4 regions of the Paenilisteria weihenstephanensis genome follow, and region 1 is predicted to be linked to each of the others. Evidence: riboswitches for the same ligand, from Rfam matches in the RefSeq annotation. Region 1 holds a riboswitch; each other region holds the start of a gene.
What was found. Region 1 has a riboswitch for S-adenosylmethionine ahead of metE (5-methyltetrahydropteroyltriglutamate--homocysteine S-methyltransferase). Riboswitches for the same ligand answer to the same signal wherever they lie in the genome.
Positions count from the first base shown of each region.

Region 2: another riboswitch for S-adenosylmethionine. It lies ahead of UE46_RS06280 (methionine ABC transporter ATP-binding protein); the one in region 1 lies ahead of metE (5-methyltetrahydropteroyltriglutamate--homocysteine S-methyltransferase).
Region 3: another riboswitch for S-adenosylmethionine. It lies ahead of UE46_RS03820 (O-acetylhomoserine aminocarboxypropyltransferase/cysteine synthase family protein); the one in region 1 lies ahead of metE (5-methyltetrahydropteroyltriglutamate--homocysteine S-methyltransferase).
Region 4: another riboswitch for S-adenosylmethionine. It lies ahead of UE46_RS03515 (methionine ABC transporter ATP-binding protein); the one in region 1 lies ahead of metE (5-methyltetrahydropteroyltriglutamate--homocysteine S-methyltransferase).

Region 1 covers NZ_CP011102.1:2,149,869-2,152,985, forward strand. Annotated here, with positions in the region: gene metE (5-methyltetrahydropteroyltriglutamate--homocysteine S-methyltransferase) at 1-1,260, opposite strand, end outside; SAM riboswitch class I at 1,362-1,468, opposite strand; partial or broken gene UE46_RS10395 (MFS transporter) at 1,552-2,517, opposite strand; gene UE46_RS10400 (ISL3 family transposase) at 2,660-3,117, shown strand, end outside.
Region 2 covers NZ_CP011102.1:1,291,584-1,294,700, reverse strand. Annotated here, with positions in the region: gene UE46_RS06290 (MetQ/NlpA family ABC transporter substrate-binding protein) at 1-225, opposite strand, end outside; gene UE46_RS06285 (methionine ABC transporter permease) at 275-925, opposite strand; gene UE46_RS06280 (methionine ABC transporter ATP-binding protein) at 926-1,942, opposite strand; SAM riboswitch class I at 2,077-2,187, opposite strand; gene UE46_RS06275 (DUF3006 domain-containing protein) at 2,265-2,495, opposite strand; gene UE46_RS06270 (MBL fold metallo-hydrolase) at 2,506-3,117, opposite strand, start outside.
Region 3 covers NZ_CP011102.1:793,324-796,440, forward strand. Annotated here, with positions in the region: gene metX (homoserine O-acetyltransferase MetX) at 1-671, opposite strand, end outside; gene UE46_RS03820 (O-acetylhomoserine aminocarboxypropyltransferase/cysteine synthase family protein) at 702-1,979, opposite strand; SAM riboswitch class I at 2,100-2,200, opposite strand; gene UE46_RS03825 (HdeD family acid-resistance protein) at 2,513-3,040, shown strand.
Region 4 covers NZ_CP011102.1:722,263-725,379, reverse strand. Annotated here, with positions in the region: gene UE46_RS03520 (methionine ABC transporter permease) at 1-149, opposite strand, end outside; gene UE46_RS03515 (methionine ABC transporter ATP-binding protein) at 146-1,168, opposite strand; SAM riboswitch class I at 1,263-1,376, opposite strand; gene UE46_RS03510 (D-alanyl-D-alanine carboxypeptidase family protein) at 1,464-2,303, opposite strand; gene UE46_RS03505 (sensor histidine kinase) at 2,369-3,117, opposite strand, start outside.

The sequences.
Region 1 (3,117 bases):
GTGTTGCAACTTAATCCGCTCCGCAAATGGTAAATCACGCTTCACTTCCACATTTTCCAAATTGCGAATCGCTTCCTGAACCTCCGCATTATTTCGGTGATGCGATCCATTAATTGCATCCAATGCCGCTTTCGCATCCGCAAATTCCGCCGTCACATCCCCATCATTCAACGCCTTCGTCAGCGCCACTAATTCCAGTAATTTCTCATCCGCAAACGATAACCCACCAAGCAATACCTCATCTAAGTCTGGCTCACTGGCTTTCGTCACCGGCACATGCAACAAAGAACTCGAAGGCTGTACGATTAAGCGATCTTTCGGCACCACTTTTGCAATTCGCTCAAGCAATTCCAATTTCGCATCCAAATCCGCACGCCACACATTCCGTCCATCAATCACCCCAGCCGCCAAAATTTTATCCTCAGGAAATCCAAATTTCTCAAGCGCTTCAATCGATTCCCCATGGTCATGCACAAAATCCACACCAATCGCGTCTACCGGCAGTTTCACAACATCTTCGAAATAATCAAGACTTTCGAAATAGGTTTGCAATTCAATCTTCAAACTAGGAGCAACTGCCTTAAGCGAAGCATAAACCGCCTCAAAAACCGCTAACTCCTCCTTATCAAAACTAGTGGCTAAGTAAGGCTCATCAATCTGTACCCACTTCGCACCAGCATCCTGCAACTCCTTCAAAACCTGACCATAAAGCGGAACTAACTGACTTAACAACCCCTTAAAATCATCATTCCCCTTCGCCAATTTCAAGTAAGTAATCGGTCCAACAAGCACCGGCTTACCATCAATCCCTAGTTCTCGTTTTGCTTCCTCATAATAAAACAACGCCCGATTTTCCGTCAATTGCGGCTTCGCATCCACAAGTTCCGGCACAATATAATGATAATTCGTATTAAACCACTTCGTCATCTCCGAAGCAACCGCACCATCATTCCCCCGCGCAACCTCGAAATATGTATCAAGATCCACTTTCCCAGCCTCATAATTGAATCGTTTTGGCACAATCCCAAACGTAATACTCGTATCTAAAATGTGATCATAAAAAGAAAAGTCCCCGACAGGAATCAAATCAATCCCTTTGTCCTGCTGTTTCTTCAAAGCATGTAAACGCAATTCTTTAGTTTCAGAAAGTAATTGCTCTTCAGAAATCTTATGATTCCAATAATTCTCAAGCGCCTTCTTCCACTCCCGTTTCTCACCTAAACGCGGATACCCTAAATTTGAACTTTGAACTTTTGCCATTTCACATCACCATTCCCTTATTATTTTTTTCATATAAAAAGCCTCCCCAGTCAAGACCAGAGAGGCTACGAATATCCGAATTTTGCAGACACGTATTCACTCTCTTATCTTTCGAAGCATCACACTTCGCAGGATTTAGCACCTTTTCAAAAAATTGAAAGGTTGCTGGGTTTCACAGGGCCAGTCCCTCTACCACTCACAATAAGAGTTATTATATGAAATTAATTACATCCAGTTCGAATGTGTTGAACTTATATTACCATCCCATCAAATTCCTGTCAACTAAAAATATCACGCCAAGCTCGAATTTTTACGAATATTCCCAAAAAACAAAGCCAAAAACGCTGCTATCAAAAGCCCCGTGATCACAAAATAAAATACATCATTTCCAAATAATCCAATCATAATCCCAGTCGTAGAAGGCCCAATAATACTTCCCAAACTAAAGCTCATCCCTACTAAAATATTTCCAGCAGGCAACAACTCAAGCGGCGTCAAATCTGTCATATAAGACAAGCCTAACGAATACATCGACCCAAGTAAAATCCCTAATACGAAAAACATCCCAATCAATACAATACTATTAGAAACAAACGCCGTCACAAAAAAAACAACAGCTCCCGCTCCCACAAATATTGGCAAAACCTTAGCCCGACCAACCCTATCACTCAAAATCCCAATCGGAACTTGGAATAAAATCGTACCAACAGAAAAGGAAGAAATAATCGTCACAACCATCGCCTGTGGAATACCATCTCGAAGCCCTACAATTGGGAAAGTAGCATTCAACGCCGTTTCCAAAATACCATAAACAAAAGGTGGAATCATCGAAATCCAAGCCATTTTAAACACTTCCGAAAAACGTTTCAAACTACCAAAGAATGAAATTTCTCGAATAACAGCCTGCTCTCCAACAAATTCATTTTTCAAAGCCCAAACAAGTGTCCATGCAATGACTACCATTATACCTGATATAAAGAATGGCAAATTCACATTAATAGCCATCAAATTTACTAATTGCGGTCCAATTGCAAAACCTAACGAGAAAAACAAGCCATATATCGCCATGTTACGACCACGTTTTGACGGGTGACTCATGGCACCAATCCAAGTTTGCGATGAAAAATGCAGCATATGATCCCCAACCCCGATCACCAAACGTAAGAAAAACCAAAAATATAAATTAAACCACATTGGGAACAAAAGCAACGCAACGGCCACAAGTCCCCCACCCACAATAATAATAGGCTTATACCCAGGTTCTATAATAAATGTTGGGGTAGAAAATAATCTACCTCAGCATTTTTTTGTTCTCATTTCAAGACAAAAAAATACACAGTAATATCAAAATCCTTTAAGATAAAAGTGACGAAACCCAATCCAAAGGAGCGATATTACCATGCCAGACCATTTTATCATACAACTCATCGGTTTAGAAAATAAAAACATCCAACTTCTTGATTATTCGATTGAAAATCATATCTGCCACATTCATATCCAACTAAAACGAAAAAAACATGCCTGCCCCTCTTGTAAAACACGGACAGATCGCATTAAAGACTATCGTACGCACACTTTCCAACATCTAAAAGTCGCAGAAAAACGTGTCTATGTGCACTATCGAAAACGCAGATATGCTTGTTCCTGCGGAAAATCATTTGATGAAAAAAATCAAGGACTTGTGGCACGCTATCAGCGTTTTTCAACGCTTTGGCACCAAGCGGCCCTTTTTCATAGTATTTCCGCTCCGTCCTTTACTTATACTGCTAAAACATTTGGGACCACCGCACCTAAAATTATGCGTCTATTCGACGCGCGTACAGAAGCCTTTTCCACGCCTCCCGTCTCTCTTCCTAA
Region 2 (3,117 bases), 860 kb from region 1:
CTCTAACGCGCGGTTTGGAAGGACGTAATCGCTGAATTCTTTTAATTCAATGTTGATGCCATCTTTTTTAGCGATTTTCTTGATTTCAGGCCATGTACGATCGCCGGCACTAACGCCGATCACGACGCTCTTCTCGTCCCCGTTTGCTTTGTCGTCTGTACCTCCACAACCTACTGCTACTACTGCTAATAATACTAATGTCAACGCTAAAATAATTTTTTTCATTTAAAAAACTCCCTTTGTTTTATTTGCTAGATTTGGAAAATGGACCGATCTAGCGGCGGCGAATTCGGCGGGAAATGAAGTTCCCAAGTGATTGAACGCTTTGGACGATAACGACCAGGATGATAACCGTGACCAGCATGGTAATATTATCATAGCGCTGATACCCGTAAGTAATCGCTAAGTTTCCGATACCTCCAGCACCAACAACGCCAGCCATCGCTGTTGCTCCAACGAGTCCGATTGTTGCAGTGGTCAATGTGAGGATTAATGAGCTAAGTCCTTCGGGTAACATGAAGCGCCAGATGATTTGCCATGCGTTAGCGCCCATCGCTTGTGCAGCTTCGATAATACCTTGATCGACCTCTAAAAGTGAGTTTTCAACAAGTCGAGCAATGTATGGACCGGCATAGAAAACGAGTGGCACGATCGCTGCTTTCACGCCGATACTTGAGTCGACGATGAAGCGGGTAACTGGAATCAAGGCGACCAACAAGATAATAAATGGCACGGATCGCAAAATATTAATGATCGGATTTAAAATATTGAAGATCACGGTATTTTGTAAGATGTGACCTTTTCTTGTGACAACGAGCAGGACACCAAGTGGAATACCGATCAAGCAGGCGAATAATAGCGACCACGTAACCATGTATAGCGTTTCAATAAATGCGGTTGTTAATTGTTCTGATGTGACTTCCATTTAGACACCCACCTCCTCTAATTTCACATTTTGCGTTGCGGCATAGGTAAATGCTTTGGCGATTTCTTCTTTTTCACCAGTTACTTCGACGATCATGTAGCCAAAAGCAATATCTTGAATCTCGGAAATATTACCGCTTAAGACGCTGACGTTCACATCAAATTGTTTGGCGATGTTCGAAAGTAATGGGTTACCAGATGATTCACCGACAAATGTGAATTTCCAAACGGTGGCATCGTGATTTTGAATAAGTTTAAGCGCGCTTGCCGGGATGTCGTCATTAATCACTGTTTTAACAAAATTCTTAGCGGTCTGACTCTGCGGATTTGAGAAAATATCGAATACTTTACCTTCTTCGATAACTTTCCCGCCTTCCATCACGGCCACTCGATTACAAATTTCGCGAATGACTGACATTTCGTGGGTAATAAGTAAGATCGTGATGTTGTATTCTTGATTGATTTTTTTGAGTAGTTCTAAAATAGCACCTGTTGTTTCTGGGTCAAGCGCGCTTGTTGCCTCATCGCATAGCAGAACTTCTGGGTTTGTAGCGAGCGCGCGGGCAATGCCGATACGTTGCTTCTGTCCACCTGAAAGCTGATCTGGAAAGTTCTTCGCTTTATCTGCCAATCCAACAAACTCAAGCAATTCCATCACTCTTTTTTCGCGTTCTTTGCGATTTGTATGTATCAATGCAAGTGGAATCGCGATGTTTTCGAATACCGTTTTGGAATTTAACAGGTTGAAATGTTGAAAAATCATCCCTATTTTCTTCCGTTCTGCGCGAAGCTCTTTTGGCTTTAAAGTTGTCAAGTTCGTTCCTGCCACGGAAACCGAACCTGTCGTTGGTCGTTCTAAGAGGTTCACCGTGCGAATCAGCGTACTTTTACCAGCGCCACTAAATCCTACAACGCCAAATATATCTCCTTTTTCAATGGTTAAGCTAACACCAGCAAGTGCCGTAATTTCTTTGCCACCACTTTTGAATGTTTTTGTTACGTCTGTAAATTCAATCATCTTCTCAACTCCCTTAGTTACCATAACTTGACCCACAAAAAAATCTCCCCTTAAGTTAATAAGAGGAGATTTCTAATCCAAACATCTATGTACCGAATAAGTATACAGTCATATTAATGCAGTCTTGTCGTCTCACCTTATCTACCAAGTACATAACATACTTGTTGGAATTGGCACAGTATCATAAATATGATCTGTTGCCGAGGTATCATAGGGCCAAATCCCTCCACCTCTCTGGATAAAATGCGTAAGTCGTTATTTATTTTTTTTAACTATATCGTGTATTTCGGATACTGTCAATCCTTTTTTAAAAGTTCTTCGTTTATGATTGGCTACGACGGCGCAACTGCTCTAGCTTTGCTTGGATTCTTGCTTTATTTTCAGCGGTTGTTTGTTTGTCTAACGTGATGGTCGTTCCTTCGATTAAGACGGAATCACCTTCATGAATATGGATGGGCAATTGCTTTTGTGGCAGGAGCCATTCCTTATGATCTGGCTCTAGTAGAAAAACTGCTTTTCCGTCTTCTACGCGGTCTAAAATTGCTTTTTTCATTCTGGTTCACCTACTTTACGGTGGCAATTCCTTGTTCTTTAATTTGCCGAACAATACCATCGCCAATACCGTTTATTTTTTTCAACTCTTCAATCGTTTTGTACGGTCTTTCAGCAATAATTTTATCTGCTAAAACAGGGCCAATACTTGCGAGATACTGCAATTCTTCCGCGCTTGCTGTATTAATATTAATCGTATCTGGTTGTGGAACGGCATTGCCTGGCTCCTCGCTCGTTTGCTTTCCTTCGCTGTTCCCTGCTTTCGGTGTACCCGATTTATCCGTCTCTACATGGAGTTGCTTGCCGTCTGTCTCAATCGTCACAGTTCCTTCTACATCCGTTCCATACGTCGTGATATCGCGGTCTTTCAACCACTGAATGACTTCACGATGAGGGTGTCCATAGGAATTCCCCAATTCGGCCGAATAAACTGCGACTTCTGGTTTGACCGCATCTAAAAAATACGGCTGATTCGATGTAGACGAGCCGTGGTGCCCTAAATCCAAAATCTGCGCGTTTAAGTTTAAGCCACTATCAACCATCTCACGTTCGCGCATTTTCTCAGCGTCACCCGTGAAAATTGCTGCGATATCTTTGTACGTTAGACGAATCGCGATCGAATC
Region 3 (3,117 bases), 1.4 Mb from region 1:
TCACTCGTGCGATACGTCATCATTCCAACCATCCGCGCTGTCGCAAGCCCACCCTCAGGCTGCCCAATATAATCCCCACCATTAAAATCAGGATCATTCAAAATCGCCATCCGCATAATCAGGTTATACCCAATCGCCTCAGGACTCGCCGCAAGAGGAGACGCTAAATTTATCACGCTCCCCGTTATTTCCGGGTAATCAATCGCCCATTGCGTCGCCTGCATGCCACCCATCGAACCGCCAATCACTGAAACCACATGCTTAACACCGAGCGCATCCAGCAACGCCTTTTGCACCTTAATAATATCCTTAATCGTAAACCCAGGAAAATGCAACCGATATTCTGCCCCCGTCCGCGGATCTACCGAAGAAGGCCCAGTTGTTCCACTACAACCACCAAAAACATTCGTACAAACAATGAAATAATCAGCCGGATCAATCGTTTTTCCCGCTCCAATAAAATCATCCCACCAACCAGCGACATCCTCGTCAAAATGCTTCGCCGCGTGCGCCGTCCCAGTCAATGCGTGCTCCAACAAAATACAGTTATCCTTCGCCAAAGAAAGCTCGCCATACGTCTCAAAACCAACCTCAATCGGGCCAATCGTTTCCCCATTTTCCAACACAAAAGGCGTGTCATTAAAAAGTTCTATCTGTCTAAGTGTTCCCATCCCACATCACCTTTTCTTCATCTGATAGTTTTAAATTTTGTCCAAAGCTTGCGCCAAATCCATGATAATATCCTCGCTATTCTCAATCCCAATCGAAACGCGAATTGTCTCGGGTTTCACACCAGCTTCCTTTTGTTCCGCAGCGTTCAACTGCTGATGTGTCGTTGAAGCGGGGTGGATAATGAGCGATTTCGCATCACCGACATTTGCCAAATGCGAAAATAGTTCCACAGACTCGATGACTTTTTTGCCAGCCTCGTAGCCATCCTTCACGCCAAACGAGAAAATAGCGCTAGGTCCCTTTGGAAAATAAATTTGCGCCAAATCATAATATTTATTCGATGCGAGACCAGGATAGTTTACCCAAGCTATTTTTTCATGTGATTCCAAGTATTCCGCCACTTTTTGAGCGTTAGCCACATGTTTATCGAGACGTAGCGACAATGTCTCCAAACCGAGAATTAGCAAGAACGAGTTGAAAGGGGAGATCGCAGCACCTGTATCACGAAGCAGCGTCACGCGTAATTTTGTAATATAAGCCGCAGCACCGACATCATTCGCATAAGAAAGGCCATGATAGCTCGGATCAGGATCAACCAATTTTGGGAACTTGCCATTTTTCCAGTCAAAAGTACCAGCGTCAATCACGGCACCACCTATTGCTACGCCGTGTCCACCGATAAATTTCGTAGCCGAGTAAACGACAATATCAGCGCCAAAATCAAACGGACGATTCAAGTAAGCCGTCGCGAATGTATTATCCACAATCAGCGGGATACCATGTTCGTGCGCCACATCTGCCACCTTGCGAATATCGATAAGATTAATATCAGGATTCCCAATTGACTCAATGAAAATCGCTTTCGTGCGTTCCGTAACAGCCGCAGCGAAGTTCTCCGCATCATCTGGGTCAACAAACGTCACATCGATCCCAAAATCCTTCAGCGTATGGGAGAATAGCGTGTAAGTCCCACCATAAAGCGTGCTCGCCGAAACAATATGATCGCCACTACTCGCAATATTCAAAATCGCATATGTAATCGCAGCCATCCCAGAAGCCGTCGCAACAGCCCCAACGCCGCCTTCCAAAAGCGCCAATCGTTCCTCAAAAACCGCCGTCGTAGGATTCGTAATACGCGTATAAATATTCCCAGCTTCTTGCAAACCAAACAGCGCCGCCGCGTGATCCGTATCATTAAACGTGTAAGAAGTAGTCTGGTAAATTGGCACAGCACGAGCGTTTGTCGCGGAATCTGGCGTATGCCCTCCATGTACTTGTATAGTTTCAAAACGATAATCTTTTCCCATCATTCCTCTACCCCTCTCAAAAACGTCAACTTATCAAGAAAAAACAAAAACCCCTCCATAGCACGCAGATGATAAGCGTTACTTAGGAAAGGTTGAACGAACAACGATTTCGTAGTCAGTAACTTATCTTTGCAAAAAAATTGCTGGAATTAGCACCGTGATCAAAATATCCGGTTGCTAAGGTTTCGCAGGGCCAGTCCCTCCACCTTTCTTGATAAGAAGCGTATTAAATTGGTTCTATCATACAATTATTTAGATACCTTTGTCAAGAGAAGTAGACAGATTTTTCAAAAGAATAAAGCTTAATTTAAAATATGTATTTTTTGAGTACATTGTAACTAAATTTCATCCGATAAAACACTAAACAAGCATTAAATAACGCTTACATATACAAGTTGTTTGCCTAAATGTGACTAAAGGCGAAATTCATAAAATAATATACGAAAATAAAAGTGTTTCAATCAAGAAATAAAGGGTAAAATAGCTGATAGAGCCTAAAAATTCTAATCATAAAAAAGGAAGTGTTACATATCATGAAAACATTCGCACGTATATTGGTGTTAATCGCCGGTATCGCAATGATATGTTTAGGAATCTGGTTTGTTTTCCACCCAGGTATTTCTTTACTATCATTCACTCTATTCATCGGAATCCTAATGTTAATCGTTGGGGTATTCCAAATCATTCAATATTTCTCCCATCGCAGTGGCCAAAAAGTTTCTGGTTGGATCCTAGCAGAAGGAATCTTGTCTGTATTACTAGGAATCTTGCTACTAGCTGACCAATTGGAAGGAACAGTAACATTAGTACTTGTCTTCGGTATGTGGGTTCTTTTTGCAGGAATCATGCGTACAATCGGAGCCTTCGCTGCTAAAAATGAAAACGTTCAAGGTTGGGGCTGGATTTTAACATTAGGTATTCTAGGAATTGTTCTTGGTTTTATCTCTTTATTCAATCCAATCGTTGGCGCAATCGGTATCGTGATTATCGTTGGTACATTCTTCATCGTCCAAGGTATCAACTGTATCGCAACGTTCTTCTTTGTTGGCAAATTGAAATAATAGAATGAACTTGAAAAGGACAAGTAATCCAGTAATCTGGGATGCTTGTCCTTTTTGGTGCGCCCAGCATGCGCAAA
Region 4 (3,117 bases), 1.4 Mb from region 1:
CGGTTGGTTAAAAATAAGATCAGCCCTAAAGCTAGCCCTAAGAAAAATACCGCGAACAAAGAGACAATCGTCATGTATAGCGTTTCTTCCGTCGCTGTTTTCATCATATCCCAATCTACATTTGCAAAATATCCTGTAGAATCACTCATCCTTCAATCACTTCCGTTTCTATCTCAAGCTCGCGTAACCGTGTGATTGTCGCATCTACTTGTTCCTCGGCACCTTGAATTTGAATATATAACGTACCGTAAGCACCATTTTGCGTTTGTGTTAAATTACCGTGCAAAATATTTAGCAACACTTTGTTATCTTGCGCTACTTGGGAAATGATCGGCTGCGTCGCTTGGCCTCCAACGAAAAGCAGTTTCACAAGCTTGCCTTCCGAGTAGTTTTCCAGCAACATGTGAATCAATTCTTCCGTCTCATCTGATTCCGTCACTTGTCGCACAAAACGTTTCGTCACGCTTTCTTGCGGATGTTGGAAAACGTCTATCACATCGCCTAGTTCCACGACGCGCCCCGCTTCCATCACTGCCACACGATTACAAATTTTGCGGATCACGTGCATTTCATGTGTGATCACGATAATCGTTAAGTTTAAACGGCGGTTAATATCCAGCAACAAATCAAGCACTTCATCCGTTGTTTGCGGATCGAGCGCTGATGTCGCCTCATCACAAAGCAGTAACTTCGGGTTGTTCGCAAGTGCCCGCGCAATCCCGACACGCTGCTTCTGACCACCGCTTAATTCCGATGGATACGCGTCCTCTTTACCTTCAAGCCCCACAAGTCTGATCAACTCATTCACTCGAAAACGGCGCTTCTCACCTCGAACTCCCGCAATTTCTAGCGGAAAAGCAATATTATCAAACACCGTACGCGACCAAAGCAAGTTAAAATGTTGAAAAATCATCCCGATTTGCTGGCGCGCCTTGCGTAACTGTCCACCGCGAATTTGTGAAATAAATAAATCATCCACTTCGACCGTGCCTTCCGTCGGCAATTCCAATCCATTAAACATCCGAATCAGCGTACTTTTCCCAGCACCTGAATAACCAACCACACCGAAAATTTCACCATCCGTAATATCTAAATTGACGTCGTCCACTGCTCTGATATTATTTTTACGAGCCTTGTAATCCTTCGCAACATTCTTAAGCCTTATCAAAGTAACTCCACCCCTACTCTCTTTCTTAAACAAAAAACCTCTCCCGCCAAATATGAGCGGAAAAGGTGTAATTACATGCATAATTTACGCTTTTCTCTCATCTTTCAAAGCTCTAGGCTCTGTATGATTTAGCACCTTGCAATGGAAAAAATTCCACTTAGGTTGCCGGGTTTCTACGGGCATATCCCTCCACCACTCTTGATAAGATTCTTTTTTAGGGCGCAATATATGACGCGCCTTGTTTTTATTAATATTACATGGTTTTAGTCGGATTTGTCAAGATACAGTGGTCATTTTATTTTGAAAAGCCATAGTCCATCATTGTTTCCGTCGCTTTGATACGATCCTCGTCCGTCTTACTTCCTAATGTTATCGAAATAATGCGATCCTCATTTTGAACTGCCGTTGCAATCATACAGTAGCCCGCTTGATCCGTATACCCCGTTTTAAAGCCATCCATTCCCTGAACGCCACCATCTTGCAGCACCTGATTTGTCGTATGTATCGTATCATCGCTTTGCGTGACATACTTCGTTCGCGACGTAATATCAAGTATTTCTGGATAATCGCTAATCAATTTTTTCGTCAAAATCATTAAATCACTTGCTGTCGACATCGATTCCTTGCCATCCACGTCTAAACCGCTAGCACTGCTGAAATTCGTCTTCTTCGACATCCCGATTTCCCGCGCCTTTTGCATCATCTTCTCTGTAAAATGTTCCCCATCCAAATGCGCGCCTAAACTCTGCGCCCCGTCATTCGCTGACATAATCATCATCGCAGCAAACAGATCCTGTACGCTATAATATTTCTTCCCACTGAGCGCATATAGACTCACCGCCCGCGGATCATCCAAGCGCTCCAGGGACACCATATCATCCCAAGAAATCGTTTTATTATGTATCGCCTCGAGCATCAAATATGCCGTCATCAACTTCGTCAAACTTGCGATTGGCACCGCCTGATCAGCCTTTTCTTCTAAAATCACCTTATCCGATTTCAAACTCACAACCAGCGCGTTATTCGCATCAACTTGAGGCGTAGCTCGAATGTCTCTTCCCATAAAAACAAAAAATAAAATAGCAATACTCGTCAAACCCGCAATAATTAAAATAACTGTCTGTTTTTTCATCATTTCCCCTCCTGATTACATCTTAACTAAAAATGCTAAATCAGGAGGTAAGAAATCATAAAGAAAAACTAAAGATTGCTCAGCGGTAATTCCACGGTAAATGTGGTCTTACCTTTTTTGCTCGCAGCGAAGACATTACCGCCGTGACGTTCCACGATCGATTTCGCAATAGCAAGACCCAGACCAGTTCCCGTCGTCGTTCGGTTCTTATCTACTTTATAAAAACGATCAAACAATTGCGGTAGCTCACTTGCGGGAATTTCGGCGCCATAGTTAGACACTTCAATGATCGCCATCCCAGCTTCTTTTTTAGCGCTGATTTCAATTTTTTTACCACTTGCACCGTAACGAAGCGCATTTGAAAACAGGTTCTCAAAAAGACGCATAATCTGCATCCCATCGCCCATCACCTTCAAGTTTTCGACCGTATACTTCTCTACGATTTGGATATCTTTCTCGGCAGCCGAACGCTCATATTCCGAAACAAGCTGGCGCAATAATTCCACCATATCAAGCGTATCCTCTTTGATCTGGAACTCCGCGCTCTCAAGCCTCGTGTAATCAAACAAATCATCAATCAACTTATGCAACCGGCGCGCCTTGCCATACACCAGCTCCGTATAATGTCGCAACTCCACTTCATCGCGATACCGATCCTCATGAATATAGCTCAAATACCCTAGAATCGATGTCAACGGCGTGCGTAAATCGTGCGAAACATTCGTAATCAAATCATTTTTAGCCTGTTGCGCCTCTTGTTCCTGCTCAATAAGTTCCGCTTGATGCGCCCGCATTTTCTCGATGCTCTCCTCCAACT